3 regions of the Streptomyces sp. NPDC054794 genome follow, and region 3 is predicted to be linked to each of the others. Evidence: riboswitches for the same ligand, from Rfam matches in the RefSeq annotation. Region 3 holds a riboswitch; each other region holds the start of a gene.

Region 1 (9,884 bases), on a different contig from region 3:
CGCCGCTCCGCCGATCCCTCGCGCTTTCCCGATCGCACCGGCCGCTCCATCCCGCCCCTCGGGTCCGCCCCCGCCCTCCCCTTGTTCCTCCGATTACTCCCCTGACTCCTCCTACTCCCCCGACTCCTCCAACACCTGGTTACTCCTCCAACACCTGGCGCACCGCCCCCAGCACCTCCCCCGCGTCCGCCCCCAGCGCCCGCGCCTCCGTCACGAACCGTTGTGCCAGTGCCGTCAGTTCGGCCGGATCCGGGCGCCGTACCGGAGTCGGCAGGGGAGCCACCCGCGTGCCCGCGCCGCGCCGGGTGCGGATCAGGGAGGCCGATTCCAGCTCGCGGTAGGCCCGGGCGACCGTGCCCGCGGCCAGGCCCAGGTCCGACGCCAGCTGCCGTACCGTCGGCAGACGCTCGCCCTCCGGCAGGCGCCCGGTGGTGATCAGTGCCGCGAGCTGGGCGCGGATCTGCTCGTACGGCGGGACGGGGCTGTCCGTGTCGACCCGCACGGCAGGGCCGCTCACCGGCGGGCTCCCTGGCGGTCTCCCTGGGGGGCGCGCCGCTCGGAACGGCGGACCGCGCGCTGCCACCAGGTGGCCCGGGGCGAGCACACGGTGAAGAGCGTCCACGGCACGGTGACCAGCGCGACCAGGGCCAGCGGCCACAGCACCGCGTTGGCCACGGTCCCCACCGTCCCGTCGCAGGTCATGTTCAGCAGTGCGCCGGACGCCGTCGAGGCCGCCCCCAGCAGGGAGGACGAGACCACGAGCCCCCAGGCCGCGACGATCGCGAGGGCGCGGTCGCGGCGGGACGCGTCGTCGCCGGGCCGGGTGGCGATCCGCCGCAGGGACAAGCCGCAGGCGCCGGTGGCGACGGCGAGGGAGGCGAGCATCGGCAGGCCGTAGTGCAGCCCGGGCCAGGGGCCGTACGACTGGGTCACGCCTCGGCAGGTCAGGGTGAGGGAGCGGCCCGCCCGTCCGAGGTCGTCCGGCGAGGCCACCGCGGCGGCCACGCCCAGCAGCACCACCAGCGCACCCGCGAGCGCGATCAACAGCCAGGTCATCCGGGGCGGTACGTAGTCACGGACCCGGCGCGGTGTGAGGCCGGCCGTGCGGACGGCGCCCCGGGCCGGGGCGGTCAGCGCGTCCCCGACCAGCACTCCGGCCACCGCGCACAGCCCGAACGCCGGAATGGCGTACAGGATCCCGTCCCCGTCGTCGAGCGGGGACAGCACGCGCGCCGCGAGTGCCCCGACCAGCAGGCCGCCCCAGCGGGCGTACCGGTCGAGGGGCGCGCGGGACGCCGTCGAAGGCAGAAGTGAAGGTGAATCGTGCGCATCCATGACAAACCCCCGGACAAAGAAGCATCTTGTACTCACCGCTTGTATCAAGCAGTGAGTACAAGATGCGGTCCCCGGCGGACTTGTGTCAACTGCTTGCTACAAGTGGCCGGTGCTTGTCACGAGCGCCGGGTCAGCCGGCCACGATCCGCCCGGTCACCTCGCCCAGTCCGACCCGGGCCCCGTCCGGCCCCGGCGCCCACGCGGACAGCGTCACCACGTCGCCGTCCTCCAGGAACGCCCGCTTCCCGTCCGGCAGTTCGAGGGGGTCCCGCCCGTTCCAGGTCAGCTCCAGCAGCGAACCGCGCTCGCGCTCGGTCGGCCCGCTCACGGTCCCCGACCCGTACAGGTCCCCGGTGCGCAGCGAGGCCCCGTTCACGGTCATGTGCGCGAGCTGCTGCGCGGCGGTCCAGTACATGGTGGAGAACGGCGGCTCGGACACGACGTGACCGTTGATCGCGACGGAGATCCGCAGGTCGTACCCGCCGGGCTCGACGCCGGAGCCGGTGTCGTCCAGGTACGGCAGCAGCGCGTGGGTCCGCTCCGGCGGTGTCACCCGCGCCTCCTCCAGTGCCTCCAGCGGGGTGATCCACGCCGACACGGACGTGGCGAAGGACTTGCCGAGGAACGGGCCGAGGGGGACGTACTCCCAGGCCTGGACGTCCCGCGCCGACCAGTCGTTCAGCAGGCACAGCCCGAACACGTGCTCCCGGAAGTCGCCCAGCGCCACCGGCGTGCCCATCTCGGACGGCACGCCGACCACGAAGCCGACCTCGGCCTCGATGTCCAGCCGGACGGACGGGCCGAACACGGGTGCCGGGTCGCCGGGGCCCTTGCGCTGCCCGGACGGCCGTACGACCTCCGTGTCCGAGACCACGATCGTGCCCGAGCGGCCGTGGTAACCGATCGGCAGGTGCTTCCAGTTGGGGGTCAGCGAGTCCTCGGCGTCCGGGCGGAAGATCTGGCCCACGTTCCGGGCGTGGTTCTCGGAGGCGTAGAAGTCGACGTAGTCGGCGACCTCGAACGGCAGGTGCAGGGTCACTGAGGCCAGGGGGTGGAACAACGGCTCGATCGTCTCGCGGTGCGAGGGCACCGTGACCCACGCGGTCAGCGCCCGCCGCACGTCCGACCAGGCCGTGCGGCCCGCCGCCAACAGCGGGTTGAGGGTGGGGCGGGCGAGCAGGGAGGCGTACGGCGAGCCGAGCGCGGCGGCCGCGGCGCCCGCGTCGAGCACGTGGTCGCCGAGCCGGACGCCGACCCTCCGCTCCGGTGAGCCGGGGAGCGAGAACACGCCATAGGGAAGGTTGTGCGGCCCGAAGGGGTCGCCCTCGGGAACATCGAAGGGGGGCATGGGGTACTGCCTCACTCTCATCCGAGCCGTGCACGGCCCAACATTCCATGTGGTCGCGCCACACGTTACGGCCGAGTTGCGTGTCTTGGGCAGTGTCTAAAGAGTTCGCAATGTCCGAATAGGCCTTGTCGGAGGGTCTAATTCCGGCTTAGCGTCCTTTGGGGGACACGGCCGGGGTGAGTCCGGTCCGTGGGGGGACACGTGGGGGGACCCGTGGCCGGAAATGCCGTCAGTGTGCCTTTCGCGGCCGACCGTGATGTGCCGGGCCTGATCGTGAAGTTCGGCGACTACCCGCTGCACCACGGTGGCGTCGGAGCGATCCGCAGCCTGGGCCGTCTGGGCGTCCCCATGTGCGCGATCACGGAGGACCGCTACACACCCGCGGCCTCCTCCCGCTATCTCAAACGCGCGTTCGTGTGGCCGACGAGCGGGGCCGAGGAGCCGGAGTACCTCGTCGAGGGGCTGCTCCGGATCGGCCGCCGCATCGGCCGCCCCACCGTCCTCGTCCCTACCGATGAAGAGGCCGCCGTCCTGATCGCCGAGCACCAGGACGCGCTGGGGACCCGGTTCCTCTTCCCGCGATTGGAGCCGGGCCTGCCGCGCCGTCTGGCCAGCAAGCAGGGGCTGCACGAGCTCTGCGTGGAACACGGCATCCCGAGTCCGACCTCGGCCTTCCCGCAGTCGTACGACGACATCGCCGCCTTCGCCGAGAAGGCCTGCTTCCCGGTCGTGGCCAAGAACCGGGAGGCGTTCGTGCGGCGGAAACAGCCCGCCGTCAACGGGACCACGAGGATCGCCACCCGCGAGGGACTGCTCACCCTCGCCCGCGACTGGGGCGAGCAGCCCGGCGTCATCCTGCAGGAGTACCTGCCGAGGGAGCAGGCCGAGGACTGGATCGTCCACGCCTACTTCGGCGCGGACTCCACCCCGCTCGCCATGTTCACGGGCGTCAAGGTGCGCTCGTGGCCGCCGCACGCGGGGATGACGGCGAACGCGTACGTCGTCGACAACCCGGAACTCGCGGACCTCGCCGCGCGTTTCGTCAAACAGATCGGCTTCAGCGGCATCGTCGACCTCGACCTGCGCTTCGACCGCCGCGACGGCCGGTACAAACTCCTCGACTTCAACCCGCGCGTGGGCGCCCAGTTCCGGCTCTTCGAGAACGAGTCGGCGGTGGACGTCGTACGCGCCATGCATCTGGATCTGACCGGACGGACCGTTCCGGAGGGGGAACAGCGGGCCGGCCACCGGTACGTCGTGGAGAACATCGACCTCCCCGCCCTCCTCGCCTACCGCCGCAGCGGCTATACGACGCCGCACGCGCCGGCCCGGGCGAGCGGGACGGAGCTGGCCTGGCTGGCGGGTGACGACCCGCTGCCGTTCCTCACGATGCTGGCGCGCTTCGTGCGACCGGGCGCGAAGCATCTGTATCAGCTGTGGCGCACCAACCGCCGCGGCAGCAGTACCTCCACGAAGTAGGCACATCCGTCCTGGGGAGGGACTTCGTGATCGAACCGGTAGCAGTCATCGGCGCCGGACCCTTCGGCCTGTCCACCGCCGCGCACCTGCGAGGGCGCGGCATTCCGGTACGTGTCTTCGGCGATCCCATGGTGAGCTGGCGCGACCACATGCCCGCGGGCATGATCCTGAAGTCGACCCCGGCGGCCTCCACCATCGACGCACCGCAGCCCGGGCACACCCTCGCCGACTACTGCGACGCGGCCGGCGTCCGCCGCCTGGTGACGGACGAGGACCTGATCTCCGTGGAGACCTTCATCGCCTACGGCGAGTGGTTCCAGCAGAAGCTGCTGCCCGACCTGGAACGGGTGCGGGTCGTCTCGGTGGACCGCCGCACCGGCGGCGGATTCGAACTCAAGCTGGACTCCGGCGAGTTGTTCGCCGCCCGCGCGGTCGTCGTCGCGACGGGCCTGTCCGGCCTGGCCCACCTCCCGGTGGAACTGGCCGGCGCCGCGGCGGACGGACCCTCGGCCACGGGCCCGGTGTCCCACAGCTCCCAGCACCACGACCTCACCCGGTTCTCCGGCAAGGAGCTGATCGTCGTCGGCGCCGGACAGTCCGCGCTGGAGACGGCGGCGCTGGCCGCGGAGGCGGGCGCGCAGGTCCAGGTGGTCTCGCGCGGCCGGGGCAGGGTGGCCTTCGGCGCCCCGCCGTGGAACCAGCCGAGGCTGCGCCCCGAGTCCCCCTTCGGCCGCGCCTGGTCCCTGTGGGCGCTCAGCTACTACCCCCACCCCTACCGCTATTTCCCGGCCCAGGTCCGCCACTACCTGGTCCGCCGCGTCCTCGGCCCGCTCGGCGCCTGGTGGCTGCGCGACCGCTTCCAGGACAAGGTGCGGGTCGAGGAGGTCGAGAGCGTGCTCGGCGTGGACGCCCCCGACGGCGCCCCGGTCCTCACGGTCCGCACCCACGCCGGCGCCACCAGCCAGCTGGCCGCCGACCACGTCATCGCGGCCACCGGCTACCGCGTCGACATCGCGGCGATGGACTTCCTCGGCCACGAACTGCGCACCCGGCTCGCCGTCAGCCGCGGTGCCCCGAAACTCGGCGCCGGCCATGTCTCCTCGGTCCCCGGCCTCTACTTCACCGGTCTTCCGGCCGCCGCGTCCTACGGCCCGGTGATGCGCTTCGTCTGCGGCACGGAGTTCGCCTCCGGCCGGCTGGCGAAACACCTGGCCGCGGCGCACGGCTGAGCGCAGGCGGTGCGGGCGGGGCCGCGGTCTCGTCGTCCAGGGCGTTCTCGCGACCGGCGCCCTCGAACCACAGTCCGGGCCCCTCGCACACCGCCATCTCGGAGTCACCGGGCCTCACTTGGGGCCGAAACACACCGTGAGTCTCAGGGGCGTGGTGTCCGTATTCTCTGATCATGGCCGTACCCCCTGCTTATGCACTCATCGCCACCGACCTGGACGGGACGCTGCTCCGCGGCGACGACACCCTCTCCGACCGGTCCCGTGCCGCGCTCGCGCGGGCGACGGAGGCCGGCGCGCGGCACCTCGTCGTGACGGGGCGCCCGGCGCCGCGCGTACGGCCACTGCTCGACGACCTCGGCAGCACGGGGCTCGCGGTGTGCGGACAGGGCGCGCAGTTGTACGACGCCGGCGCGGGCCGGCTGCTGTGGTCGGTCACCCTGGACCGGGAGCTTGCGGAGACCGCGCTCGGCAAGATCGAGGCCGAGGTGGGCCAGGTGTACGCGGCCGTCGACCAGGACGGGGTGGACGGGCTCACGCTCATCGAGCCCGGGTATCTGATGCCCCACCCGACCCTGCCGGCCGTGCGGGTCGGGCGGCGCGACGACCTGTGGTGCGCGCCGATCAGCAAGGTCCTGCTGCGCCATCACACCCTGTCCGACGACGAGTTGGCGCGGACGGCGCGCGCGGTGGTGGGCTCGCTGGCCACGGTCACCATGTCGGGGCCCGGGACCGTGGAGCTCCAGCCCTGCGGCATCACCAAGGCGACCGGCCTGGCGCTGGCCGCCGAACACCTCGACCTGAGCGCCGAACGGGCCATCGCCTTCGGGGACATGCCCAATGACATCCCCATGTTCCGCTGGGCGGCTCACGGCGTGGCGATGGCCAACGCCCATCCCGAACTCAAGGCGGTGGCCGACGAGATCACGAAGTCGAACGAGGACGACGGCATCGCCGTCGTCCTCGAAAGACTCTTCGCTTAGCTCTACCGCTTCGGGTGGACGCGTCAGTACGCGCTGTTGACGTTGTCCATCGAGCCGTACCGCGCGGCCGCGTAGTTGCAGGCGGCGGTGATGTTCGCGATCGGGTCGTAGATGTCGAACGACGTGCCGGCCACGTGGTACGTGTTGAACGTCGGGTCGATGACCTGCAGCAGGCCCTTGGACGGGATGCCCTTGGCCGCGTTGGAGTCCCACAGGTTGATGGCCCGCGGGTTGCCGGACGACTCGCGCATGATGTTGCGGTGGATCCCGTTGTACGAGCCCGGAATGTGCTTCTCCGCCATGATCGCGAGGGACTCGCGGATCCAGCCGTCGAGGTTGTTCGGGTACCCGGCGAGTGTGGTGGAGGGGGTGGTGGCCGTCGGGGCGGCCGAGGCGGCGGTCGCGCCGACGAGCGGGACGGCGAGCACCGTGACACCGGTGCCGACGAGGGCGAGCTTGCGGACGAGGCGGGACGAGCGGGTGCTGGTGTGCTGAGCGGCAGCAGACATGGCGAAGTTCCTCTCCGTCGCCTACGAGGTGAGCTGTCGGGTTCGGGCGGGGAGGTGCCCGGCCGTACCACCGTGAGGTGGCACTGACTTCACCCCGCCGTTCCGGTGCGACATGTGCCGACCGGTCCGGCGACTTACCTGGGTTCCCCCGCTCCTGCCTACGGCGAATGAGTTCGTCGATGGGTGCGTAGGGCGGCGGCAGGATTCGGCGTTCCGCCCGACAGCCCGGAAGCTATGCGAGAGCACATGTCGGGAACAAGACTCGGAATCACATAACGCACCGATTGACCTTGGTCTGAGGCGTATGGGGTGCTTGATCCTTTGCGGTTGCCAAGCCTCAACTGGCCGACGCGGCAAGGCGAAATGGGTCAAAGGGGGCTCTGGTGGTCCGATGGGGTGGAGTGACCCAATTCACGGAATAAGGCTGGAATAATATTCACGGCAAAGCGGACATGCGGGTCGGAAGGGGGTTTCGCGAGGGCGACGAAAGAGTCCTTTTCCCGCGTTCGGCGGAATGGGCCCACCACCCCTTGTAGGTCGTTTTGTCCGATACCGGAAGTGGCTCGTATCACAGGCGCGCCGCACCTGCGGTCACTCGGGTTGGGCCGGACGGCGGACGGTGTCGCCGTTTGCTCCGGTGGGTGAGCCGGTGGGTGGGGTGGGCCGGCGGACGGGCCGACGGGCGGAGCGGAGGGTGGGCGGGGGCGTGAAGGGGGTGAGGCGCTCCGGATGGTGGAACCCGCCGGGCGGGGCCCGTCGTTGTCCTGATGGTCGCCGCCGGAGCGGGCCCCGGCGGCCGCCGTGAGCGGCTCGGGCGCGAGGGCCGCCATTCGGACGAATGGGTAAGCAGACGGACAAAGAGTGCTGCATCCTCTGGAGTCGATAAATATTTGGTCATATCGACTGATCGAAAACATACCGGTCGTGCTCCGATAGCGCCCGGGCTGGACGGGTGGGCGCTATCGGTGATCGAAACCTGACCGGATACGCTGACTTGAGTGATGGCAGCGACCTATCGACAAACCGCGTAACCGCCAGCAGACACCAGCAGACAGGAGACCCCTCGTGACCGTCGTCGGGCCGTTCGGGCTGAGCGTGCGGGACCAGGCTCTGGAAGCCGATGTCCAGGCCGGATTGGCGGCTGTCGAGGAGGGTTTGCTCGAAGCCACCAAGAGTGAGGTCCCGTTCATCACGGAGGCCGCGCAGCACCTGGTGCGGGCCGGCGGGAAGCGGTTCCGGCCGCTGCTCGTGATGCTCGCGGCCCAGTTCGGTGACCCGTACGCGCCGGGCATCGTGCCCTCGGCCGTCGTCGTCGAGCTGACCCACCTCGCGACGCTGTACCACGACGACGTGATGGACGAGGCGCTGGTGCGCCGCGGCGTGGACAGCGCGAACACCCGCTGGGGCAACTCGGTCGCCGTCCTCACGGGTGACTTCCTCTTCGCCCGCGCCTCCCAGATCCTCGCCGACCTCGGCCCCGAGGCGGTCCGGGTCCAGGCCCTCGCGTTCGAGCGGCTCGTCACCGGGCAGATCCTGGAGACCGCGGGACCGACGGACGGTCGGGATCCGGTCGAGCACTACCTGGACGTGCTGGGCGGCAAGACGGGCTCCCTGGTGGCCGTGTCGTGCCGGTTCGGCGCCATGATGTCCGGGGCCGACGAGACGGTGGTCGACGTCCTCACCCAGTACGGCGAACGGCTCGGTGTGGCCTTCCAGCTGGCGGACGACGTGCTCGACATCGCCAGCGACTCGCACGAGTCCGGGAAGACGCCGGGGACGGACCTGCGCGAGGGTGTCGCGACCCTGCCCGTGCTGCGGCTGCGGGAGCGGGCCGCGCGGCTGGGGCTGGCCGAGGACCTCGCGCTGTGCGAGCTTCTCGCCTCCGACCTCACCGACGACGCGCGGCACGCGGAGGCGCTGGCCGCGCTCCGCGTCCACCCCGCGCTGGAGCAGGCCCGGCGGGACACGGTGCGGTACGCGGAGGACGCGCGGGCGGCGCTGGCGCCGCTGCCGGAGTGCGACGCGAAGGCCGCGCTGATGGAACTCTGCGACGCGGTGGTGCACCGGGCCGCGTGAGGCCGCTCGCCACGGGGCCGGGTGAGTGTCGCTCGGCCCATATCTCGTCGCCGTGGCCGCTTGACCAGCCTTTCTCTCTTTTGTGACCCAGGTCACATTCATGGACTGAGTCTAATCTAGGATCCCTTCGTGCTCATGCCCAGAAGCTGACGCAGGGGGCGTCAGTCGCATACGGGGAGAAAACCGAATCATGGGTATGAACCGATCCTTCTTCGCGCGCCGCAAGGGTCTCGTCGCCACCGCCGTCACGATCGCCGCGTGCGCCGGTGTCGCCGGCGCGGTGGCGCCGGCCTCCGCCACCGAGAACACCGGCAGTACCGGCAAGGAAGCGACCGTCCTCGTCGCGAGCCTCCGCGGCGCCAACGAGGTCCCGGTCAAGGGCGGCCCCGCCGTGGGGGACAGGGACGGCGCGGCGCTGGAGTTCATCAAGGTCAAGGGGGACAAGGTGTCCGTCGCCGTGGCCTGGCGCGGCACCGGCAGGCCGACCGACCTGCACATCCACCAGGGCGCCAAGGGCACCAACGGCGGCGTCAAGATCGACTTCGGCAAGGTGCTGAAAGAGGGGCACAAGGGCCGGTACTCCGTGTCCGGGAGCGTCCGGGTGACCGACGCCGCCCTGCTCAAGCAGCTCACGAACGACCCCGGCGCGTTTTACGCCAACCTGCACACCGCCGAATTCCCGGGCGGAGCCGTCCGCGGACAGCTCCACAAGGTCACCACCGCCATGGACTTCCGGCACACGCTCGGCGGCTTCCAGGCCTCCGTGGTCAAGGGCAAGCAGATCTACGAGTGCAAGCCCGCCGAGGGCGGCGGCTACGCCTTCGGGCAGCGCGACGTCAGCGCCCTGCTCGGCGGCCACATCCGGCACTCCTTCGTGAAGCCCAACTCCGGTACCCCGCAGTGGGTCGCGCCGGACGGGAGCGCCGTC
Region 2 (9,884 bases), on a different contig from region 3:
CCGCGAGTTGCTGGACGAGATCGACCCCGCCTGGTGTCCGGCCTGGCCGGTGGAGTGGCAGCGCCGGTTCCACCTCACCCGGCTCCATCTGGAGGACGGCGGAGCCCTGCCCACCGAGCCGGGCGACACCGTGAGGCAAGGGGAGGATCTCGGGCGGTGGGTCCGCGCGCAGCGCCTCGGCTGGGACGGGCTGGCCGTCGGCCAGCAGTGGCTGTGCGAGCACGTCCTGGGGATCGAGCCCGCCGCCGAGGCCGAGCTCCCCCGGCCGCGCGTGTCGCATGCCGACAAGTGGGCGGTCGCTCTCGCCGCCGCCGCGCAGTTCTACGAGCGTGAGGGCCACCTGAGCGTGCCGCGCAAGCATGTGGAGAGCGTCGTCGTCGGCGCGGGCGCGGACCGGGAGCGGCGGCAGATCAAGCTGGGCGCCTGGATCAGCAACCAGCGGGTGCGCGCCTCCTCGCTCACCTCCGAGCGGAAACGGCAGTTGTCCGACCTCGGCATGCGGTGGGCGTAGGCCTGCTCAGGCCATCAGCCCGGCGGCGACCGTGGCGCCCAGTTCCCAGCAGGCCTGGATGTCGGCCTTGCCGGGCTCGCCGGTCACGGTCACCGCGTCGGTGGTGCGGCGCCAGCCGAGGCCCGTGGTGATGGACTCGATCCCCCGCACCGCGCCCGTGACGTCGTTGCCGCCGTGCACGTAGTAGCCGAACGGCCGGCCCCCGGTCTCGTCCAGGCAGGGGTAGTAGACCTGGTCGAAGAAGTGCTTGAGGGCACCGGACATGTAGCCGAGGTTGGCCGGGGTGCCCAGCAGGTAGCCGTCGGCGCCGAGCACGTCGGAGGCGGTCGCGGCGAGGGCCGCGCGCCGTACGACCTTGACGCCCTCGATCTCCGGTGTCGTCGCGCCCGACACCACGGCCTCCAGCATCGCCTGGCAGTTGGGGGAGGGCGTGTGATGAACGATCAGCAAGGTAGCCACACCCGCACCCTGCCGTGGCGCCGCGTCCCGCCGCAAACGGCGGCCGTGCCCGGGGCGCGGGACGGCCTCCGGCTTCGGCCGCCCGGAAACTCGAACGGCGGTGTCGCAGGCCTCGGATACAGTGTCCCACCTGGACCGATGGGGGGAGATCGCAATGGTGTTCGGGCTGCGGACCGTGCGGGGCGCACTGGCTCCCGTGCTGGTGCTGGCCGGGGTGCTGGCCGGATGCACGGCGGCGCCGGACGGGGACGCGAAGGCCTCGCGGACGGCGGACGCCTCCGGGAAGGCGCGTGCGGCCACCGCCCCGAGCGGCGGCGCGATCGGTGCCGCCGGTTCGGCCTGCGAGCTTCCGGTCACCTTCGACGTGGCCAAGGGCTGGAAGCCCAAGGCGGTCGACAGCACGCCGGCCTCGAAGGGCGCGAGCGGGTCCGACGACGACCTGGCCTCCGACATCGCCGACGCCATCCTCCACCAGGGCCCGGTCACCGCGGCCTGCGAGATCGACGCCAAGCCGGCCGGGAACATCGGCTTCCTGCGGGTGTGGACCGGGTCCCCGGGCAACGCCGACGCGCGTTCCGTGCTGCGGGCGTTCGTGGCGGCCGAGGACAACACGAGCGACGAGCACTACCGCACGGTCAAGGCGGGCGGCCTCGTTGGCGTCGAGGTGGAGTACGTCTACACGAGCAAGCTCCTGGACGAGAAGAAGAAGGAGCGCGCCCTCGCCGTCTCCACCCCGGACGGCCCGGTCGTCCTGCACCTCGGCGGGATGGACACGGCGGAGCACGAGGCGATGCTCCCCGCGTACGAACTCGCCAAGCGCACCTTGCGCATGGCGTGAGCCCCGGCTCGTCACATCGGTGGACGGTCGTCGTCCGTATCAGCGGTGAGGCCGCGGTCATGAAGGGCGACGGCTGGTCGCCGCCCTCCTGACCGCGGCCTCAAGGCTTGCGCGGGCCCGCGTCCGTCACACGGAGCGGCGTCCCATGCGGCGGAGCAGTACGAAGCCCGCTGTCACCAGCACTGCCCCGATCGCGGCGGGCCACAGGTGTGCCCCGGTCTCCGCGAGTCCGCCCTGGACCGCCTGCGGTTCGGTCTCCGCGGCGGCGGAGGGGGCGTTCGCGCCGGCCTGGTCGGCCGGCGGCACGCTGCCCGCGCCGTCCTGGCCGGACCCGGCCGACTGGTTGCCGTCGCCCTTGTCCTCCTTGGTCCCCTTGCCCGAACCGCCCTTCGTCCCGGCGGCCGAGGTCGACGCGTAGACCCGCGGGGCTTCCGAGGTGGCGGGGGCGAGGGTGGGGGCGGGGTTCTCCGGCTCCGTGGCCGGGGTGTCGGCCGGGGGCTCGGTGGGCTGCTCGGTCGCGTTGTCGCCCGGAGCGGACCCGTCGTCGCCGGTGGGCGAGGTCTCCGGGGCCGACGCGGGCGGGTCACTCGGCTCCTGGCTGGGCTCCTCGCCGGGCTTGCTCGGCTCCTGACTCGGCTCCTCGCTGGGGTCCGGTGCGGCGCCGGAGCCGCAGGTGCGGCCGGAGTTGATGCAGTCGACCATCTTGTTCATGAGGTCTTCGTCGAAGACGTTGATGAAGTCGCCGTGGTCGGTGACCGGCTTGTGCAGCTGCTCGGGGAAGGAGTCCACGGCGAACAGCGCAGACGTCCGGCCGCCGTCCTGGAGGCTCGGCGCGTCGACGTCGTAGACGATGCGCTGCACCAGCTGCGGGATGGCCTCGAAGCCGTTCGGGCAGTTGCCGTTGCCGTCGGCGAACGCCACATGGGTGCGGTGGTTGGCGCTGTCGATGTTCCGGCCGTCCCAGCAGCTCTGGAACCGGAAGGTGCGCACGACGTCACTGCCGGACGGGCACAGCGGGTACTTGTCCTTCAGCTGCCGGTCCTCGAAACCGGTGCAGCTCCACGACGCGTTGGCGTTGCCGGGACCGTTGACGAACGCCTTGGCGTCGCCGGTGATGATGCGCAGCAGCCGCGGCATGGCCGTGACCTTGCCGCGCGGGCTGCCCTGGAAGGTCAGCGTGACCTGCTTGGGCGTGACGATCTGACCGGCGTTGCCCTCGGTGCCGCCGCCCGGGGCGTCGGCGTCCCGCTCGCGGGTGCCGTTCTGCAGCCGCAGTACGGGCCAGTAGTACGAGGACTTGTCCCCCTGGTCCGCGCAGCTGGTGTCACCGTTCGCCAGGTCGTCGTCGCTGGCGAAGGCGTTGTTGGCCTGGTTGCCGACGTAGTCGTGGAAGTGGTGGGCACCGTTGGTGACGCCGGGGGCGACGATCACGTTGTCCGAGTTGAACAGGCCGCCCTTGTTGACGCCGCAGGAGGAGCTGAAGGTGCCGCGGGAGGCGTCCTGCTGCTGCGGCGGGTTCTGCACGTTCGGCTGGACGCTGGTGATGTCCGCGTAGTCCGCGGCCACGGGGCCGTTGCCGGACTGGCCGCCGTTGCCCTGGCCGCCGCCACCGGACTGACCGTTGTCGGTGGGCTGTCCGTTGCCGGTGGGCTGTCCGTCACCTGTCGGCTGTGCGGTGGCGGCGCCCGACTGGCCGTCGCCCTGGGGCTGGCCGGCGTCGCCCTGGCTCTGGTTGCCCGAGGGCCGCAACGTACAGTCCGCGAGGGCCTCCAGCCCGTCCGGGCGGTCCCCCACCCGGTCGATGGCGACCCCGATGCGCTCGATCGTCGCGGCGCGCTTCTCCTTCAGCGGGTTCATGATCGAGCCGTCGGCGAAGCCCGGGTCCTGCTGCTGGGACTGTGCCGCCTGCTGCAGTTGCTGGTAGGCGGCCGCGATCTGCTGGTCGAGGAGGGCGAGTTCGCGGTCGACCTCCTCCCTCGCATCGTCCGGCACCGTCGTCAACTGGCTGCCGACGTCCGGGCAGTAGATCGTGGCGGCTCCGGCGGCCAGGACCCGGTCGTTCCCGTTCGGAGCGGACTGCTGGTCCCAGCCGCCCTCGGTGGCGGAGGCATAGACGTTCGCCGCGATCAGCCCCCCTCCGCCCAGCATCAGTGCGACCGCTGCGAAGGTCACTCGTCGTGCGCCCGTCGGGCGTCTGCGGCTGTTGCGTCCCACGGAAGTACCCCTGGTCTCGTGGCCGGCTCGGCATGGAAATCCCCCGTCTCTTACGGAGCCGGACACGGGAGTGTTCAAGCGCCTCGCGGATTCATGCCAACCTCACAGGAAACGGAGGCACCACACCGGTTCTCCGTGTGCCGCCGCGGCTCACCCCGAGGGGTCGCCCCGGGCGGGTGCTCACCCCGCCGGGGGCGCCTCGGGCGGGTCCGGGCCCGTCGGCCGGCTGCCCGGTCCCTTGATGTTGTCCAGCAGGGACCGCCCCTGCCGGTCGACGGCACGGGTGACGGATTCCTGCAGGATGCCGAAGGCGAACCCCCAGGCGACGATCTGCGTGGACGTGTCCAGACTGCTCAGGCCGGGGAAGAACGCACCGCTCATGAGCAGGATGCCGACCGCCGCGGCCACGGCGCCGACCGGGAGCCGGAGGATCATCTGCCCGGTCGCGACGTGGTAGGGCCCCGCGGTCCCCCGCACGTCCCGCAGCGAGACGGCGCCCGCGACGGCCGCCCCGCACATTCCGATGAATTCGAGAAAGAAACCATTCCCCCATTTATTCGGACTCCCGAGCGGGCAGATCAGGGCGGAATTCGGGGATTTCTCGTCCGGCGCCAAACAGAATCGTTGAGAAACCTCCGGATCGAAACCCGCCCACACTCCGAGACCGACCGCAATCACCGCGAGAGCTCCGGCGGCCACGACCACGATCTGGGTGAAACTGCGCAGCCTCGCCCGCTCCGCCTCTTCCGCCTGATAAGCGGCGTGCAGGGTGAGGGCGGCCAATTCCCGGAGACCCGCGTCGGCCTCGGTGGATTTCGTGTGGGTCAGGGCGTCTTTCAAGCGCCTGGTGCAGGCGTCGTCCCTCGGCAGGTGAATCCTGGCCTGCGACAGCGCGTACAGCCCCTTGGTGTAGATTTCCGCGTCCGGGGCTATGCGCAGGAGAGCGACCTCGGCCTCGTGCACATTGGCCAGGGCGCGGTCGGCGGACGCGCCCCGCATCCTGCTGCACCAGCCCCGCCATCCGGGGGTCTTGAGAGCATCCCGGGCCGCCTTGAGATGGAGGTGTATTTTGTGCGCGACCTCGACATCCCAGGAATTCATTCCGCCCGGGTCCGCCCGACGGATTTTCACGAATTTGTTCAGCTGACCCTGCAGGTGGGCCACCTGGGCATTGAGGCGCTGATACCAGGAGGACCCGGCCCTGCCGACGTCGCCGTTGTCGGGGACGCGGAGAGGACCGCTGTCCGTGCCCACCATGAGTCGGCCTCCTTGGTAGTCCTCCTTTCCAGTTGACGCCTCCCGAACTGGGCGGGCAACCGGTGCACACTCCCCCGCCGCGCACCCCATCTCGTGGGAAACTGTGCGGGTACCGGTGCTCGTGAGGCGGCAGGTCATGGCGGATGACGCGGAGATCGACTATGGGGCGGTGTTCCAGGCCCTGCCCGGAATGGTGGCGCTGCTGACGCCCGACCTGGTGTACGCGGACGTCAACGAGGAGTTCCTGCGCGTGTCCGGGCGCAAGCGCGAGGACATGCTGGGCCGGCATCTGTTCGAGGTCTTCCCCGACAATCCGAACGACGGCGGCGCGAGCGGTATGCGCACTCTGAAGGCCTCGCTGCTGCGCGTGCTGACCACCGGGGAGCGGGACACCATGGCCCTGCAGCGGTACGACGTCGAGTTGCCGGACCGTCCCGGACACTGGGAGGAGCGCTACTGGAGCCCGGTCAACGAGCCGGTGCTCGGCCCGGACGGGAAGGTCGTCCTCCTGGTGCACCGGGTGGAGGAGGTCACCGAACTGATCCGAGCGCGCGGCGGCACCGACAGCGACCGGGCCCGGGTCCTGGAGGCGGAGCTGTACCGGCGTGCGCGGGAACTGCAGGAGCTCAACGACCGGCTGCGCAAGGCCCATGCCCGCGAGCGGGAGGTGGCGTTCGCCCTCCAGGAGGCGATGCTGCCGGCGCGCCCGCAGGTGGCGGACCATCGGGCCGCGGTGCGGTATCGGCCGGCGGTGGGCGCGCTGAACGTCTGCGGGGACTGGTACGACCTGGTCGACCTCGTCGGCGGCAACCGTGTCGGGGTGTCGGTCGGCGACGTGGTCGGGCACGGGCTCGAAGCGGCGTGCGTCATGGGGCAGTTGCGCAGCGCGCTCACCGCCGCCTCCCGGGTGGCCGCCGGCCCCGCCGAGGCCCTGGACGTGCTGGGCCGCTACGCCCATGTGGTCGACGGCGCCGAATCGGCCACGGCGGTCACGACGTTCATCGACTTCGACGCCCGCACCGTCCGGTACAGCAGCGCCGGCCACCCGCCGCCCGTCCTGGTGCACGCGAGTGGCCGGGTGGAGTTCCTCGACCGGGCGACCGATCCGCCGCTCGACGCCCACCCCGATCCCCGGCCGCGGTCCGAGGCGCGGATCGAGTTCGACGACGGCGCCACCCTCGCCCTGTACACGGACGGCCTGATCGAGCGGCGCCGGGAGGACATCGACGTGGGGCTGGCCCGACTCGCCGACTCCCTCGGCCACCACCGGAAGTCCGACCCGGAGATCCTCGCCGACAGCGTCCTGCGCGATCTGCTGTCCCCGGAGGGCGCGCGGGACGACGCCGCGCTCGTCGTCGTACGACTCTGAACCACACGGCCCCGCCGGCCGGAGCCCCTCTGCCCAACAGGGGGAATTGTCCCGGTGAGTGACGCTCGGGCACCGAACCTCCGAGCGAACATCACAATTACGTATCGGACATTCCGCACTTCAACCTTCACACGAGGGACACAAGTTGGTTAGGTTGACGCCAGGCCGCACGGCTTCTCCCGGCGAACCACGCCGGGCCGCGTGGCCTCCGCCGAGTCCGGTGTCCCGTGGGACGACCGGAGCCGGGGACCCAACCGACATTGGGGTGAATCGGCCCAACGCCCCACAGGGCCTGGGCCGTAGGGCACGCCTTCCGGAATCGACCGCCCGAACCCGACAGCTAACTCGGTAGGCGGAGTACGGAAGGAGTACGTCTCCCATGGCGCCGGAGAGCCGCGACGAGGTTCGACAGCGGATCAACACCCTCTACGACCAGGCCGAGAACGCCACGGGGAACTACAACGCCACCCGTGCCATGTCGGGGGGATCACGCGGCCGCGGCGTGCCGCTGCGCAAGCGGTCGGGCGGGGGTTCGGAGCCTGCGCTCGAAGCGATCTCCCGACAGTGGTTCGACGGGGTCCGCGCCAAGCTGGGTCCGACCGTTCCCGCCGTCCTGCCGACCGACCGGATGCCGCAGCGTCCGGCCGAGCGCCGCCCCGCCGCACCGCTGGGCGACGGGCTGCCCGGCACCGAGCTCGCGCTGCCGGAGCTGACCGCCTCAGGCGGCGGCCGTCAACTGCCCGAGCTGACCGGCGGCCCCGTCGCCGAACTGACCGGCCGCCCGCGCGCCGAGCTGACCGCCCGGCCCGTCGCCGCGCTGCCCGCCGTGCCCGAGCCGCGGCGGGAGCTGGAGCCGGCCGCCGGAGATTCACGGTCCGCGCCCGCCGCCGAGTCGCGTCGGCCCTCGCCGGCCACTTCCAAGGAGCGGAACCAGCGCAAGCTCGCCGCGGCCCGTGACCTCCTCGGCCGGGCCGCCGTACAGCGCAGTGCACCGGTCGCGGCGATCGAGGCGCCGCCCGCCCAGGACACGTGGACGGCGCGGGACGCCCTCACCATGACGGGGACGTTCGACACCGGTTCCCTGCCGACGCAGCCGAGCTTCCCGCCCGCCACCGCGGACGCCTCTTTCGGTACCGGTTCGGTCCTGGACGCCGGCTCCTACGCGACCGGCGGCGCGCTCACCGACACGGGGGCGTGGACGGGCATGACGACAGGCATGAACCCGCTCACCGACACGGGGGCCTTCCCGGCGGCCAACCCCCTCACCGATATGGGCTCCTTCACCGCAGGTGGCGCCCTGACCGACACGGGGGCGTACGCGGCGCCCGCGTACCTGACCGATGCCGGGGCGTTCACGGCCCCCGCCCCGCTGACGGACACCGGCTCCTACACGGCAGTCGCCCCCATGACCGACACCGGGACGTTCACGGCCCCCGTCCTGCCGATCGACTCCGGGGCATTCGCGACCCCCGCCCCGCCGACCGACACCGGGATGTTCGCGACCCCCGCCCCGCCGACCGACACCGGCTCCTACGCGGCAGCCGCTCCCCTGACCGACACCGGCGGCTTCGCCGCGGTCTCCCCCGTCCCGTCGGCGTACGCGGGGAAGGCCATGAAGGCGCTCGTCTTCGCCCGGGCGCAGATCGGCAAGCCCTGTGTCTGGGGCGCGACCGGGCCGGACTCCTACGACTGCTCCAGCCTCACCCAGGGCGCCTGGAGGGCCGCCGGTGTCGTGCTGCCGCGCGGCGCCGCCGAGCAGGCGAGTGCGGGGACCCCGGTCACGCTCGCCACCATCGAGGTCGGTGACCTCGTCTTCTTCTTCGACACCCACAACCACGTCGGCCTGTACACCGGCAACGGCATGATGATCCACGCGCCGGGCCCCGGATCGTCCATCAGCGAGGAGTCGATCTACGGCGCCGGGGAGTCGGCGATCCAGCGAGTGATCCGCCCCGCCTGAGGCGGGCCACGGCCGGAACCCCTCCCGGGCCTCACCTCCGCCGGGTGCGCCGGCTCTCGTAGTGGTCCAGGAGGGTCTCCTCGATCGGCCGGTAGGTGAGGCCCAGTTCGCGCACGCCGCGGCTGTTGTCTACCCGGAAGCGGATACCGAGGTGCCCCCGGATGTAGTCCTGGGTCAGCCCGAACGCGGGGCCCAGGATCCGTACCGGCCAGTGCGGCAGCGCGGTGCGCGGGAGGCGGAGGTCGCGCGGGTGGCGGGTGTGGATGATGCTGGACATCTCGTGGAAGGACGTCATGGTCTCGGCTGCGACGATGTAACGGCCCTTCGCCGCGGGGTTCTCCGCCGCGGCGATGTGCGCGTCGGCCACGTCCCGTACGTCCGCGGTCGTGAAGCTGAAGTCCGGGGCGCCGTAGCAGAAGTAGCCCTTGAACAGCTCGTCGAGCAGGAAGAGGCTGCCGGACTCCGACGCCGGGGTGAGTGAAGGGCCCAGGACCAGGCCGGGGTTGACGCAGACCAACCGCCAGCGGTCCTGGGCGGCCTCGGCCTCCCACGCGGCACGCTCGGCGACGGTCTTGGCGTAGTGGTAGGGGTTGTTCTCCACCGTGCTGGTGGTGTTGAAGTACCGCTCGGAGAGCACCTGGTCGTCCATGGCGAGGACATCCGCGTAGTCGCCGAAGACGGCGCCCACGGTGGAGGTGAGGACCACGGTCGTGACGGTCGGCGTCCGCTCCACGCCCGCCAGTACGTTGCGGGTGCCGAGCAGGGCCGGGTCGACCATGTCCCGTCTGCCGTCGACGATCTTCTCCGGCATGAAGAAGGGCGACGCCACGTGGAAGACGACCGAGCACCCGCGCAGCGCGTCGTCGAAGGAACCCTCGGCCAGCAGGTCCGCCTCGAAGAGGGTGAGTTGCCCCGGGAAGGCCTCCTGCATGTCCCACAGGGGCCGTACCTTCGCCCGGTTCACGAGGGAGCGTACGGTGGTGTGGACCCGGTAGCCCCGCCCCAGCAGGCGCCGTACGAGATGGCTGCCGACGAACCCGCTGCCGCCGGTCACCGCGACGGTCGTCTCCGCATGTCCACCCACGCTCTCACCCCTCGGTCGTGGCCGGTCGTCCGTCCCGGGCGGGACACCTCCGCGCCTCGGGGAAAGCGTCGGGCATGTACACGACCAATGTCCACCGGTCCACACCTCATAAGATCGCCTTATGAGGTCATAGATCGGACCCGCGTACTAACTTAGGTCTGCCTTAGCTTAGGCTTCCCGTTCGAGTCGCCT
Region 3 (9,884 bases):
CCAAGTGAGCGAGCTCGCCGCGATGGAGTTCCACCCGCAGCCCCAGGCGGGCGAGGCCAGGCCGTGGGCCTTCCCGGCGCCCGAGCGCGGCACGCTGGACAACGGCCTGACCGTCCTGCGCTGCCACCGCCCCGGCCAGCAGGTCGTCGCCGTCGAGGTCCTCCTCGACGCCCCGCTGGACGCCGAGCCGACCGGCTTCGACGGCGTCGCCACGATCATGGCGCGGGCCTTCTCCGAGGGCACCGACAAGCACTCCGCCGAGGAGTACGCCGCCGAGTTGGAGCGCTGCGGAGCCACGCTCGACGCGCACGCGGACCACCCGGGCGTGCGCCTGAGCCTCGAAGTCCCGGCCTCCCGCCTGGCCAAGGGGCTCGGCCTGCTCGCCGACGCGCTGCGGGCGCCCGCGTTCGCCGACAGCGAGGTCGAGCGGCTGGTCCGCAACCGCCTCGACGAGATCCCGCACGAGCTGGCGAACCCGTCCCGCCGTGCCGCCAAGGAGCTCTCCAAGGAGCTGTTCCCGGCCTCCTCGCGCATGTCGCGCCCGCGTCAGGGCACCGAGGAGACGGTCGAGAAGATCGACGCGGCGGCCGTGCGCGGCTTCTACGAGCGGCACGTGAGGCCCGCCACGGCCACCGCCGTGGTCGTCGGCGACCTCACCGGCATCGACCTGGACGCGCTGCTCGGCGAGACCCTGGGCGCCTGGAGCGGTACCTCGGCCCAGCCGCGGCCCGTGCCGTCGGTGACCGCGAACGACACCGGCCGGGTCGTCATCGTGGACCGCCCCGGAGCCGTCCAGACGCAGCTGCTGATCGGTCGCGTCGGCGCCGACCGACACGACCGCGTGTGGCCGGCCCAGGTGCTCGGCACGTACTGCCTCGGCGGCACCCTCACCTCCCGCCTGGACCGCGTCCTGCGCGAGGAGAAGGGCTACACCTACGGGGTGCGCTCCTTCGGGCAGGTCCTCAGGTCCGCGCCTGACAGCGGCATCTCCATGCTCGCCATCAGCGGCTCCGTGGACACCCCGAACACCGGTCCGGCGCTGCAGGACCTGTGGACGGTGCTGCGTACGCTCGCCGAGGAGGGTCTGACGGACGCCGAGCGCGACGTCGCGGTGCAGAACCTCGTCGGCGTGGCGCCGCTGAAGTACGAGACCGCGGCGGCCGTCGCGAGCACGCTGGCCGACCAGGTCGAGCAGTACCTGCCGGACGACTTCCAGGCGACGATGTACCAGCGGCTCGCCGCCACCGGCACCGTGGAGGCGACCGCGGCGGTCGTGAACGCGTTCCCGGTGGACCGGCTGGTCACCGTCCTCGTCGGTGACGCGGCTCAGATCAAGGAGCCCGTGGAGGCCCTCGGCATCGGCGAAGTCACCGTCGTTGCGGCCGAGTAGGCACGCGCACGTGGGGCCCTGGTGACCGACGGGTCGCCAGGGCCCTTTCCTGTTCACCTCAGATGTCCGAATTGGTACGGAGGTTGCCTGTCTGCCCTGTGGGATGCGCTACAAAGAACCGGATCCGTTTGGGGATTGGAAGCGGGCGCCCTTAGCGTCAACCGGGCTGTTCGTTCAGCTGTACGCCGCACCCGCGGCACCGGGCAGCCATCGCCGAGTCCCCGTACGGCGCGAGCCAGGGGAGCCGGGGACCCACCGTAGTCCCTGGGGTGAATCGGACGCCCGCGCGCCGCGAGGGGGTCCGTAGGAGACCTTCCTGCTCCGAACCCGTCAGCTAACCCGGTAGGCGAGAGGGAAGGAAAGGACCCACCACTTCATGGCGTTCACCCGCGCCACCGGGAAGCACCGTCGCCCGAGCCGGATGCACCGCACCACCGCCCGCGCCGCAGGCGTCGCGGCCCTCGCCACCACCGGCGTCATCGGGACCATCGCGGCCACTCCGGCCCTCGCCGCCGAGCCCTCCGTGGAGGACACCGGCCTCACCCCGGTCGTCAGCATGGGCGACTCGGTCGCCGAGCAGATCGACGCCCAGGCCGCCGCCCAGGAGCAGGCCGCCGAGCAGAAGGCCGCCGAGCAGGCCGCGCGCAAGAAGGCCGCCGAGCTCGCCAAGAAGGAGCGCGAGGCCAAGGAGCGCGCCGCCCGCGAGGCCGAGCGCAAGCGGCTCAACGCCTTCGTGGTGCCGATCGCCCACTCGTACGTCTCCACCGGGTACAAGACCGGCGGGTCCCTGTGGTCCTCCGGTTCTCACACGGGCATCGACTTCCACGCCGCCAGCGGCACCGTCGTGCACGCGGTCGGCACCGGCACGGTCGTCTCGACCGGCTGGGGCGGGTCGTACGGCAACCAGATCGTGATCCGCATGGCCGACGGCATGTACACCCAGTACGGCCACCTGTCGTCCATCGGAGTGTCGGTGGGCCAGAAGGTCACCCCGGGCCAGCAGATCGGCCTCTCCGGGGCGACCGGCAACGTCACCGGGCCGCACCTCCACTTCGAGGCCCGGACCACCTCCGAGTACGGCTCCGACATCGACCCCGTGGCCTACCTCCGCAACCACGGCGTGAACGTCTGACACAGGACGGCGCGTACGTCCGACGGCGCGGCACAGCGCTTCCCGAAGCCCCGGCTCACGAGCCGGGGCTTTCGCCGTTTCGGACGCCCCCGTGTCCAAAAAATATCCATGGATTCCGGCCCGCCGTCGGAAATTCCCGGCCATTGCAATAGAGTCACGAACACACGTCAATCGGAGACGTTTCACGGGGATTAAGGCGGAGGTCGGTCATGCGTATTCCGGCGCACTCGGTATGCACGGCGATCCGGGAGGACATCGTGGCCGGTGTCTACGAGCGCGGCGGCCGGCTGACCGAGGAAGTCCTCGCCCGCCGCTACGGCGTCTCCCGCGTCCCCGTCCGCGAGGCCCTGCGCACCCTGGAGGCCGAGGGCTTCGTGGTGACCCGGCGGCACGCGGGCGCGTGCGTGGCCGAACCGACCGAGCAGGAGGCCGCCGACCTGCTGGAGATGCGCCTGCTCCTGGAGCCGCTCGGCGCCTCCCGGGCCGCCCAGCGGCGCACCGAGGCGCACCTCAAGGTGCTGCGCGGGCTGGTCAGGCTGGGCCAGGACCGGGCCCGGCGGGGCAACAGCGACGACCTGCGCTCCCTGGGGGGCTGGTTCCACGAGACGCTCGCGCAGGCGTCCGGCAGCCAGGCACTGGTCTCCATGCTCACCCAGTTGCGGCACAAGATCGCCTGGATGTACACGGTGGAGGCGCCCGCCAGCCCCGTGGACTCCTGGGCCGAGCACGGCGCCATCGTGGACGCGGTGGCGCGCGGCGATGGCGAGCGCGCGAGGGCGATCACGGCGCTGCACACCGAGCGGGTGACGACCGCGCACCGGCTGCGTTTTGCCGGCGGCGCCGATCGCCCGGACCGCGTGAGGACTTCGCAACATCCCGTAAACATGTCGGGTCTGCGGCATTAACACGGGCGCCGTATACAAAGAGGGGCTATTCGGCGGCGGTGTATTTCCGCTGCCCTGATGGTCGTGCGTCCGGAATTTTGGCGGGCGCGTCACACGTGTGCCCGAAATTGATTTCGCGCCAAAGCCGACCGTACCGTGAAAACGGCGAAGCCCGTCGGGCGTTATGCGGAAACGGCGAAGCCGCGCCGCCCGAAAAGGGCCGACGCGGCTCCGGCGCGCTGTGCGGTGGGGCTCAGACGGTCTCGGGCAGCTCCTCCAGGCCCTCGGCGACCAGCTTCGCGAGACGGTCCAGGGCCGCGTCCGCGCCCTCGGCCTCGGAGGCGAGGACGATCTCCTCGCCGCCCTGGGCGCCCAGACCCAGGACGGCCAGCATGGAGGCCGCGTTGACGGGGTTGCCCCCGGCCTTGGAGATCGTCACCGGGACGCCTGCGGCCGTGGCGGCTCGGACGAAGATGGAGGCGGGGCGGGCGTGAAGACCCTCGGCCCAGCCGACGTTGACGCGGCGCTCAGCCATGTGATGCTGCCCTTCACTGTCTCAGGGTTGTCTAGACCAGTTTCCCACATCGTGAAGCATGCTCGGAGGGGGCCTCGGCCACCCTCCGGACCGGCGCCGGACCGCGGCCTCGATCCGACGTTCGTCCTCCACAGACTGCCTCGCGCCGTTGTCGGACGCGAGCCGTACTCTGGGGCCCATGCAGACCTCGGCGGATCGGCACGACCGGCACGAGTACCCCGCTCACTGGGAAGCGGACGTAGTGCTGCGCGACGGGGGGACCGCCCGCGTCCGGCCCATCACCGTTGATGACGCCGACCGCCTGGTCAGCTTCTACGAGCAGGTCTCGGACGAGTCGAAGTACTACCGCTTCTTCGCGCCGTACCCCCGCCTGTCCGCCAAGGACGTCCGCCGCTTCACGCACCACGACTTCGTGGACCGGGTGGGCCTCGCCGCCACGATCGGCGGCGAGTTCATCGCCACCGTGCGGTACGACCGCATCGGCACCGACGGAATGCCCGCCTCCGCCCCCGCCGACGAGGCCGAGGTCGCCTTCCTCGTGCAGGACGCGCATCAGGGGCGCGGGGTCGCCTCCGCCCTCCTAGAACATGTCGCGGCCGTCGCGCGCGAGCGGGGCATCCGCCGCTTCGCCGCCGAGGTGCTGCCCGCCAACACCAAGATGATCAAGGTGTTCACGGACGCCGGGTACACCCAGAAGCGCAGCTTCGAGGACGGTGTCGTACGCCTGGAGTTCGACCTCGAACCCACCGACCGCTCGCTCGCCGTGCAGCGCGCGCGGGAGCAGCGCGCGGAGGGGAGGTCGGTGCGGCGCCTCCTCGCGCCCGGCTCCGTCGCGGTGGTCGGCGTCGGCCGTGCCGCCGGCGGGGTGGGCCGCAGCGTCCTCGGCAACCTCCGGGAGGCCGGGTTCACCGGCCGCCTGCACGCGGTGAACCGGGCCTTTCCGGAGGAGCTGAAGGAGGTCGACGGGGTGCCCGCGCACCGCTCGGTGCGCGAGATCGACGGCCCCGTGGACCTCGTGGTGGTCGCCGTGCCGGCCGAGCACGTGCCCCAGGTGGTCGCCGAGTGCGGCGAACACGGAGTACAGGGGCTCGTCGTGCTCGCCGCCGGATACGCGGAGAGCGGGCCCGAAGGGCGGGAGCGCCAGCGGGAGCTGGTCCGGCAGGCGCGCTCGTACGGCATGCGGATCATCGGGCCGAACGCCTTCGGGATCATCAACACCTCCGAGGAGGTACGGCTCAACGCCTCGCTGGCGCCCGAGATGCCACGCCCCGGCCGGATCGGGATCTTCGCCCAGTCCGGCGCCATCGGCATCGCCCTGCTGTCCCGGCTGCACCGGCGCGGGGGCGGGGTCACCGGCGTCACCGGAGTCTCCACCTTCGTGTCGTCCGGCAACCGCGCGGACGTCTCCGGCAACGACGTCATCCAGTACTGGTACGACGACCCCGACACTGACGTCGTCCTCATGTACCTGGAGTCCATCGGCAACCCGCGCAAGTTCACCCGCCTCGCCCGGCGCACGGGCGCGGCGAAGCCGCTGGTCGTGGTGCAGGGCGCGGGCGCCGCTCCGCCGGGGCACGCGGTGCGGGCCACCCGCCTGCCGCACGCCACCGTGTCCGCGCTGCTGCGGCAGGCCGGGGTGATCCGGGTCGACACGATCACCGAGCTGGTGGACGCCGGCCTGCTGCTCGCCCGCCAGCCGCTGCCCGCCGGGCCGCGGGTGGCGATCCTCGGGAACTCCGAGTCGCTCGGAGTGCTGACCTACGACGCCTGTCTGTCCGAGGGGCTGCGGCCGTCGAGGCCGCTGGACCTGACGACGGCGGCCACGGCGGACGATTTCCACGCGGCGCTGTCCCGGGCGCTGGCCGACGAGACGTGCGACGCCGTCGTCGTCACCGCCATAGCGGCGATCGGCGAGGGCTCGCCCGACGACGCGGAGCTGGCGGCGGCACTGCACTCCGCCGCGGCCACGACGCCCGGCAAGCCCGTGCTCGTCGTGCACGTGGAGCTCGGGGGACTCGCGGAGGCGCTGTCGGCCGCGACCAGCACCGCACCCCAGGGAAGCGCCAGGACACCTGGCGGCACCCCGCCCTCGCGCCCCGCGGAACGCCCGCCGGTGCCGGCGGGAGCGGACGGCGCCGCCTCCGTCGTCCCGCAGAACTGCTCCCGCCTCATCCCCGCCTACCCCGCCGCCGAGCGGGCCGTGCGGGCCCTCGCCGAGGCCGTGAAGTACGCGCAGTGGCGGCGCGAGGCCGCCGAGCCCGGCAGGGTGCCGGAGTACGAGGACATCGCAGAGAAGGGCGCCGCCGAGCTGATCCGCGGACTCCTCGCGCGCGGGCAGGGGCTCACCCTCGGCGCGGAGGAGACCTGCGAGCTGCTCGGGATGTACGGGATCGACGTGCGCCGCGCCCTGCCCGCCCCCAGCCCCGACGCCGCCGCCGACGCCGCCCGTACCCTCGGCTACCCGGTCGCCCTCAAGGCCACCGCCCCGCACCTGCGCCACCGCGCCGACCTGGGCGGCGTCCGGCTGGACCTGGCGGACGAGGAGCAACTGCTCAGGGCGTACGCCGAGTTGACGGAGCTGTTCGGGCAGCCGGAACAGCTGCGGCCGATGGTGCAGGCGATGGCCCCCCGGGGCGTCGACACGGTCGTACGGGCCGTGATCGACCCGGCGGCCGGGGCCCTGCTGTCCTTCGGGCTCGCCGGAGCCGCCTCCCAGCTGCTCGACGACACGGCGCACCGGCTGGTCCCGGTCACCGACCGGGAGGCGACCTCGCTGGTGCGGTCGATCAGGACGGCGCCCCTGCTGTTCGGCTGGCGCGGGTCCAAGCCGGTCGACACACCGGCGCTGGAGGAACTGCTGCTGCGCGTGTCCCGGCTGGTCGACGACCATCCCGAGGTGGTCGCCGTGACCCTGGAGCCGGTCGTCGTCGCCCCGCACGGCGTGAGCGTCCTCGGCGCCACCCTGCGGCTCGCGCCGCCGCCCGCCCGTGACGACCTCGGGCCACGCACGTTGCCGGCCTACTGAGCGAGCAGGGGAGGGGGACCGCATGGAGATCGCCGGACGGGAGCCGCCCGACGGCAGCCGGTGGGACCGGGACGTGCTCATCCGGGACGCGGGGCAGCTCCGCCCGGGCGAAACACCGCCCCTCGTGGTCGCGTTCGAAGCGGACGCGGGCGGCAGCGAACCCGTCTCCTGTCTGATCGCCGCGCGGCGGCTGGACATCCTGCCCGGGCTCGTCCCTGGGCACCCGCGCGCGGGTGCCCACACCGCCCCGGCCGCCCGCGACTGGCCCGGACCCCCCTTGCCCACGGATTAGGATGGACGTCATGGCCAAGACCAGTACGACGACCCAGGGGCTGCGCGCGGCGATCGAGCGCAGCGGCTACTACCCGGCCCTCGTGGCCGAGGCGGTGGAGGCCGCTGTGGGCGGCGAGCCCATCCGGTCGTACCTGGTCCACCAGGAGACCACGTTCGACCAGAACGAGGTGCGGCGGCATGTGACCGTGCTCGTCCTCACCGGCAACCGCTTCATCGTCAGCCACACCGACGAGCAGGCCGCCGACACCACCTCCCCGACGCCGTACGCCACCACGTCCACGGAGTCCGTGAAGCTCGGCCGGATCTCCTCCGTCGTGGTCAGCCGTGTGGTCGCCAACCCGGAGCAGTACACGCCGGGCACGCTGCCGCGCGAGGTCGTGCTCACCATCGGCTGGGGCGCCGTCTCCCGCCTCGACCTGGAGCCCGCCGCCTGCGGCGACCCCAACTGCGAGGCCGACCACGGCTACACGGGCAGCTCCACGGCGGACGACCTCAGCCTGCGCGTCAGCGAGGCCGGGGACGGCCCGGAGACGGTGCGCCAGACGCTCGCCTTCGCGCAGGCCGTCTCCGAAGCGACCGCGGACATCACGCGCTGATGTCCCACCCGTCTCCCTCCACCGCCCATGGTCGAGAGCGCTCCGCGCTCACACCCCCTGCTCCCGCCCACTGGGACCACCCCGAACCCCTCGCCCTCGGCAGCGCGCCGCTCCCCGAGTACGGCAGCGGCTCGCTCGCCGACCTGCTGCCCACCCTGGCCGCCGGCATGGCCGTACCGGGCATGACCGCCGCGATCACGGAACTGACCGCGGCCGACCGTAACTGCGTCTTCCTGATCGACGGCCTGGGCTGGGAGCAGCTGAAGGCGCACCCGGACGAGGCCCCGTTCATGGCCTCGCTCCTCGCCGGCTCGCGCGGCGGCACCGGACGCCCGATCACGGCCGGCTACCCGGCGACCACCGCGACCTCCCTCGCCTCGGTCGGCACCGGCCTGCCGCCCGGCGCGCACGGCCTGCCCGGCTACACGGTCCGCAACCCCGAGACCGGCCAGCTGATGAACCAGCTCCGCTGGCACCCGTACACCGAGCCGGGTCCCTGGCAGCCGTACCCCACCGTCTTCCAGCTGGCCGCCAAGGCGGGCGTGCACGCCGCCCAGGTGTCCTCCCCGACCTTCGCGAACACCCCGCTGACCAAGGTCGCGCTCAGCGGCGGCACGTTCCACGGGCGGCTGACCGGCGAGGAGCGCATGGACTTCGCGGCCGAGCAACTGGCCGCCGGGGACCGCTCCTTGGTGTACACGTACTACGCCGAGCTGGACAGCGCCGGGCACCGCTACGGCGTCGCCTCCGACACCTGGCGTGGCCAGCTCATGTGCGTCGACCGGCTCGTCCAGCGGCTGGCCGAGCAGCTCCCGCCGCGCACCGCGCTCTACGTCACCGCCGACCACGGCATGGTCGACGTGCCCTTCGACGAGCAGCACCGCATCGACTTCGACGAGGACTGGGAGCTGCGCGCCGGGGTCGCCCTGCTGGGCGGCGAGGGCCGCGCCCGCCATGTCTATGCGGTGCCGGGCGCCGAGAACGACGTCCTGACCTGCTGGCGCGAGGTGCTCGGCGAGCAGTTCTGGGTGGCCTCGCGGGACGAGGCGATCGAGGCGGGCTGGTTCGGCCCGCACATCGACGAGCGGGTGTACGCCCGGATCGGCGACGTGGTGGCGGCCGCGCACGACGACGTCCTGATCATCGCCTCGGAGCGGGAGCCCAAGGAGTCGGCGATGGTCGGCAACCACGGCTCGCTGACCCCTGCCGAGCAGCTGGTGCCGCTGCTCGAAGTACGCTCCTGACGTACCGCACCCCTGCCCGCCGACCGTCCCCGTATCGCCGAAAGGTGCTCAACCTCCCATGCCTGAGCTGGTGTTCTTCTCCGGAACGATGGACTGCGGGAAGTCGACGCTGGCTCTGCAGATCGAGCACAACCGCTCCGCGCGCGGTCTGGCCGGCATGATCTTCACCCGCGACGACCGGGCGGGCGAGGGCAAGCTGTCCTCCCGCCTCGGCCTGGTCACCGACGCGGTGGAGGTCGAGGACGGCCGGGACCTGTACGCGTACCTCGTCGAGCATCTCTCCCGGGGCGGCCGCGCGGACTACGTGATCGCCGACGAGGCGCAGTTCCTCGCCCCGGAGCAGATCGACCAGCTCGCGCGCGTGGTCGACGACCTGGACATCGACGTCTACGCCTTCGGCATCACGACCGACTTCCGCTCCAAGCTGTTCCCCGGCTCCCAGCGGCTGGTGGAGCTCGCCGACCGGGTCGAGGTGCTCCAGGTCGAGGCCCTGTGCTGGTGCGGCGCCCGCGCGACCCACAACGCGCGCACGGTCGGCGGCCATATGGTCGTCGAGGGCGCCCAGGTGGTCGTCGGCGACGTCAACCAGTCCGCCGACGAGATCGGCTACGAGGTGCTGTGCCGGCGCCACCACCGGCGCCGTATGACGGCAGCGTCGGCCCGCGCCGCGGCCCTGTCGCCCGACGTCCTGCCGGTGTCGACGGCCTGACGACCGGCCTCGGGGCCCTTGGGATCAGTGCGGGCTCTGGATCACCGAGAAGACCGCGCCCTCCGGATCCGCCAC

The links. Region 3 has a riboswitch for cyclic di-AMP ahead of ACWGKT_RS39035 (M23 family metallopeptidase). Riboswitches for the same ligand answer to the same signal wherever they lie in the genome.
Region 1: linked by a shared signal. The riboswitch ahead of ACWGKT_RS23850 (transglycosylase SLT domain-containing protein) and the one ahead of ACWGKT_RS39035 (M23 family metallopeptidase) in region 3 are both predicted to bind cyclic di-AMP.
Region 2: linked by a shared signal. The riboswitch ahead of ACWGKT_RS01945 (NlpC/P60 family protein) and the one ahead of ACWGKT_RS39035 (M23 family metallopeptidase) in region 3 are both predicted to bind cyclic di-AMP.

The regions. Positions count from the first base shown of each region.
Region 1 is NZ_JBSHAQ010000022.1:136,411-146,294, forward strand. Features, by position in the region: gene ACWGKT_RS23820 (GntR family transcriptional regulator) at 140-517, opposite strand; gene ACWGKT_RS23825 (hypothetical protein) at 514-1,335, opposite strand; gene fahA (fumarylacetoacetase) at 1,466-2,683, opposite strand; gene ACWGKT_RS23835 (carboxylate--amine ligase) at 2,918-4,162, shown strand; gene ACWGKT_RS23840 (FAD-dependent oxidoreductase) at 4,189-5,391, shown strand; gene ACWGKT_RS23845 (HAD family hydrolase) at 5,565-6,371, shown strand; gene ACWGKT_RS23850 (transglycosylase SLT domain-containing protein) at 6,395-6,880, opposite strand; cyclic di-AMP (ydaO/yuaA leader) riboswitch at 6,884-7,056, opposite strand; gene ACWGKT_RS23855 (polyprenyl synthetase family protein) at 7,946-8,956, shown strand; gene ACWGKT_RS23860 (CHRD domain-containing protein) at 9,147-9,884, shown strand, end outside.
Region 2 is NZ_JBSHAQ010000001.1:443,523-453,406, reverse strand. Features, by position in the region: gene ACWGKT_RS01975 (Helicase associated domain protein) at 1-511, shown strand, start outside; gene ACWGKT_RS01970 (flavodoxin family protein) at 518-970, opposite strand; gene ACWGKT_RS01965 (lipoprotein) at 1,125-1,808, shown strand; gene ACWGKT_RS01960 (DUF1996 domain-containing protein) at 1,935-3,956, opposite strand; gene ACWGKT_RS01955 (hypothetical protein) at 4,203-5,279, opposite strand; gene ACWGKT_RS01950 (PP2C family protein-serine/threonine phosphatase) at 5,416-6,648, shown strand; cyclic di-AMP (ydaO/yuaA leader) riboswitch at 6,848-7,019, shown strand; gene ACWGKT_RS01945 (NlpC/P60 family protein) at 7,028-8,608, shown strand; gene ACWGKT_RS01940 (NAD-dependent epimerase/dehydratase family protein) at 8,640-9,692, opposite strand.
Region 3 is NZ_JBSHAQ010000055.1:2,028-11,911, reverse strand. Features, by position in the region: gene ACWGKT_RS39045 (M16 family metallopeptidase) at 1-8, shown strand, start outside; gene ACWGKT_RS39040 (M16 family metallopeptidase) at 5-1,390, shown strand; cyclic di-AMP (ydaO/yuaA leader) riboswitch at 1,592-1,754, shown strand; gene ACWGKT_RS39035 (M23 family metallopeptidase) at 1,767-2,522, shown strand; gene ACWGKT_RS39030 (GntR family transcriptional regulator) at 2,732-3,427, shown strand; gene ACWGKT_RS39025 (HPr family phosphocarrier protein) at 3,660-3,941, opposite strand; gene ACWGKT_RS39020 (bifunctional acetate--CoA ligase family protein/GNAT family N-acetyltransferase) at 4,120-6,966, shown strand; gene ACWGKT_RS39015 (hypothetical protein) at 6,989-7,258, shown strand; gene ACWGKT_RS39010 (DUF5998 family protein) at 7,269-7,856, shown strand; gene ACWGKT_RS39005 (alkaline phosphatase family protein) at 7,856-9,100, shown strand; gene ACWGKT_RS39000 (thymidine kinase) at 9,159-9,809, shown strand; gene ACWGKT_RS38995 (VOC family protein) at 9,834-9,884, opposite strand, start outside.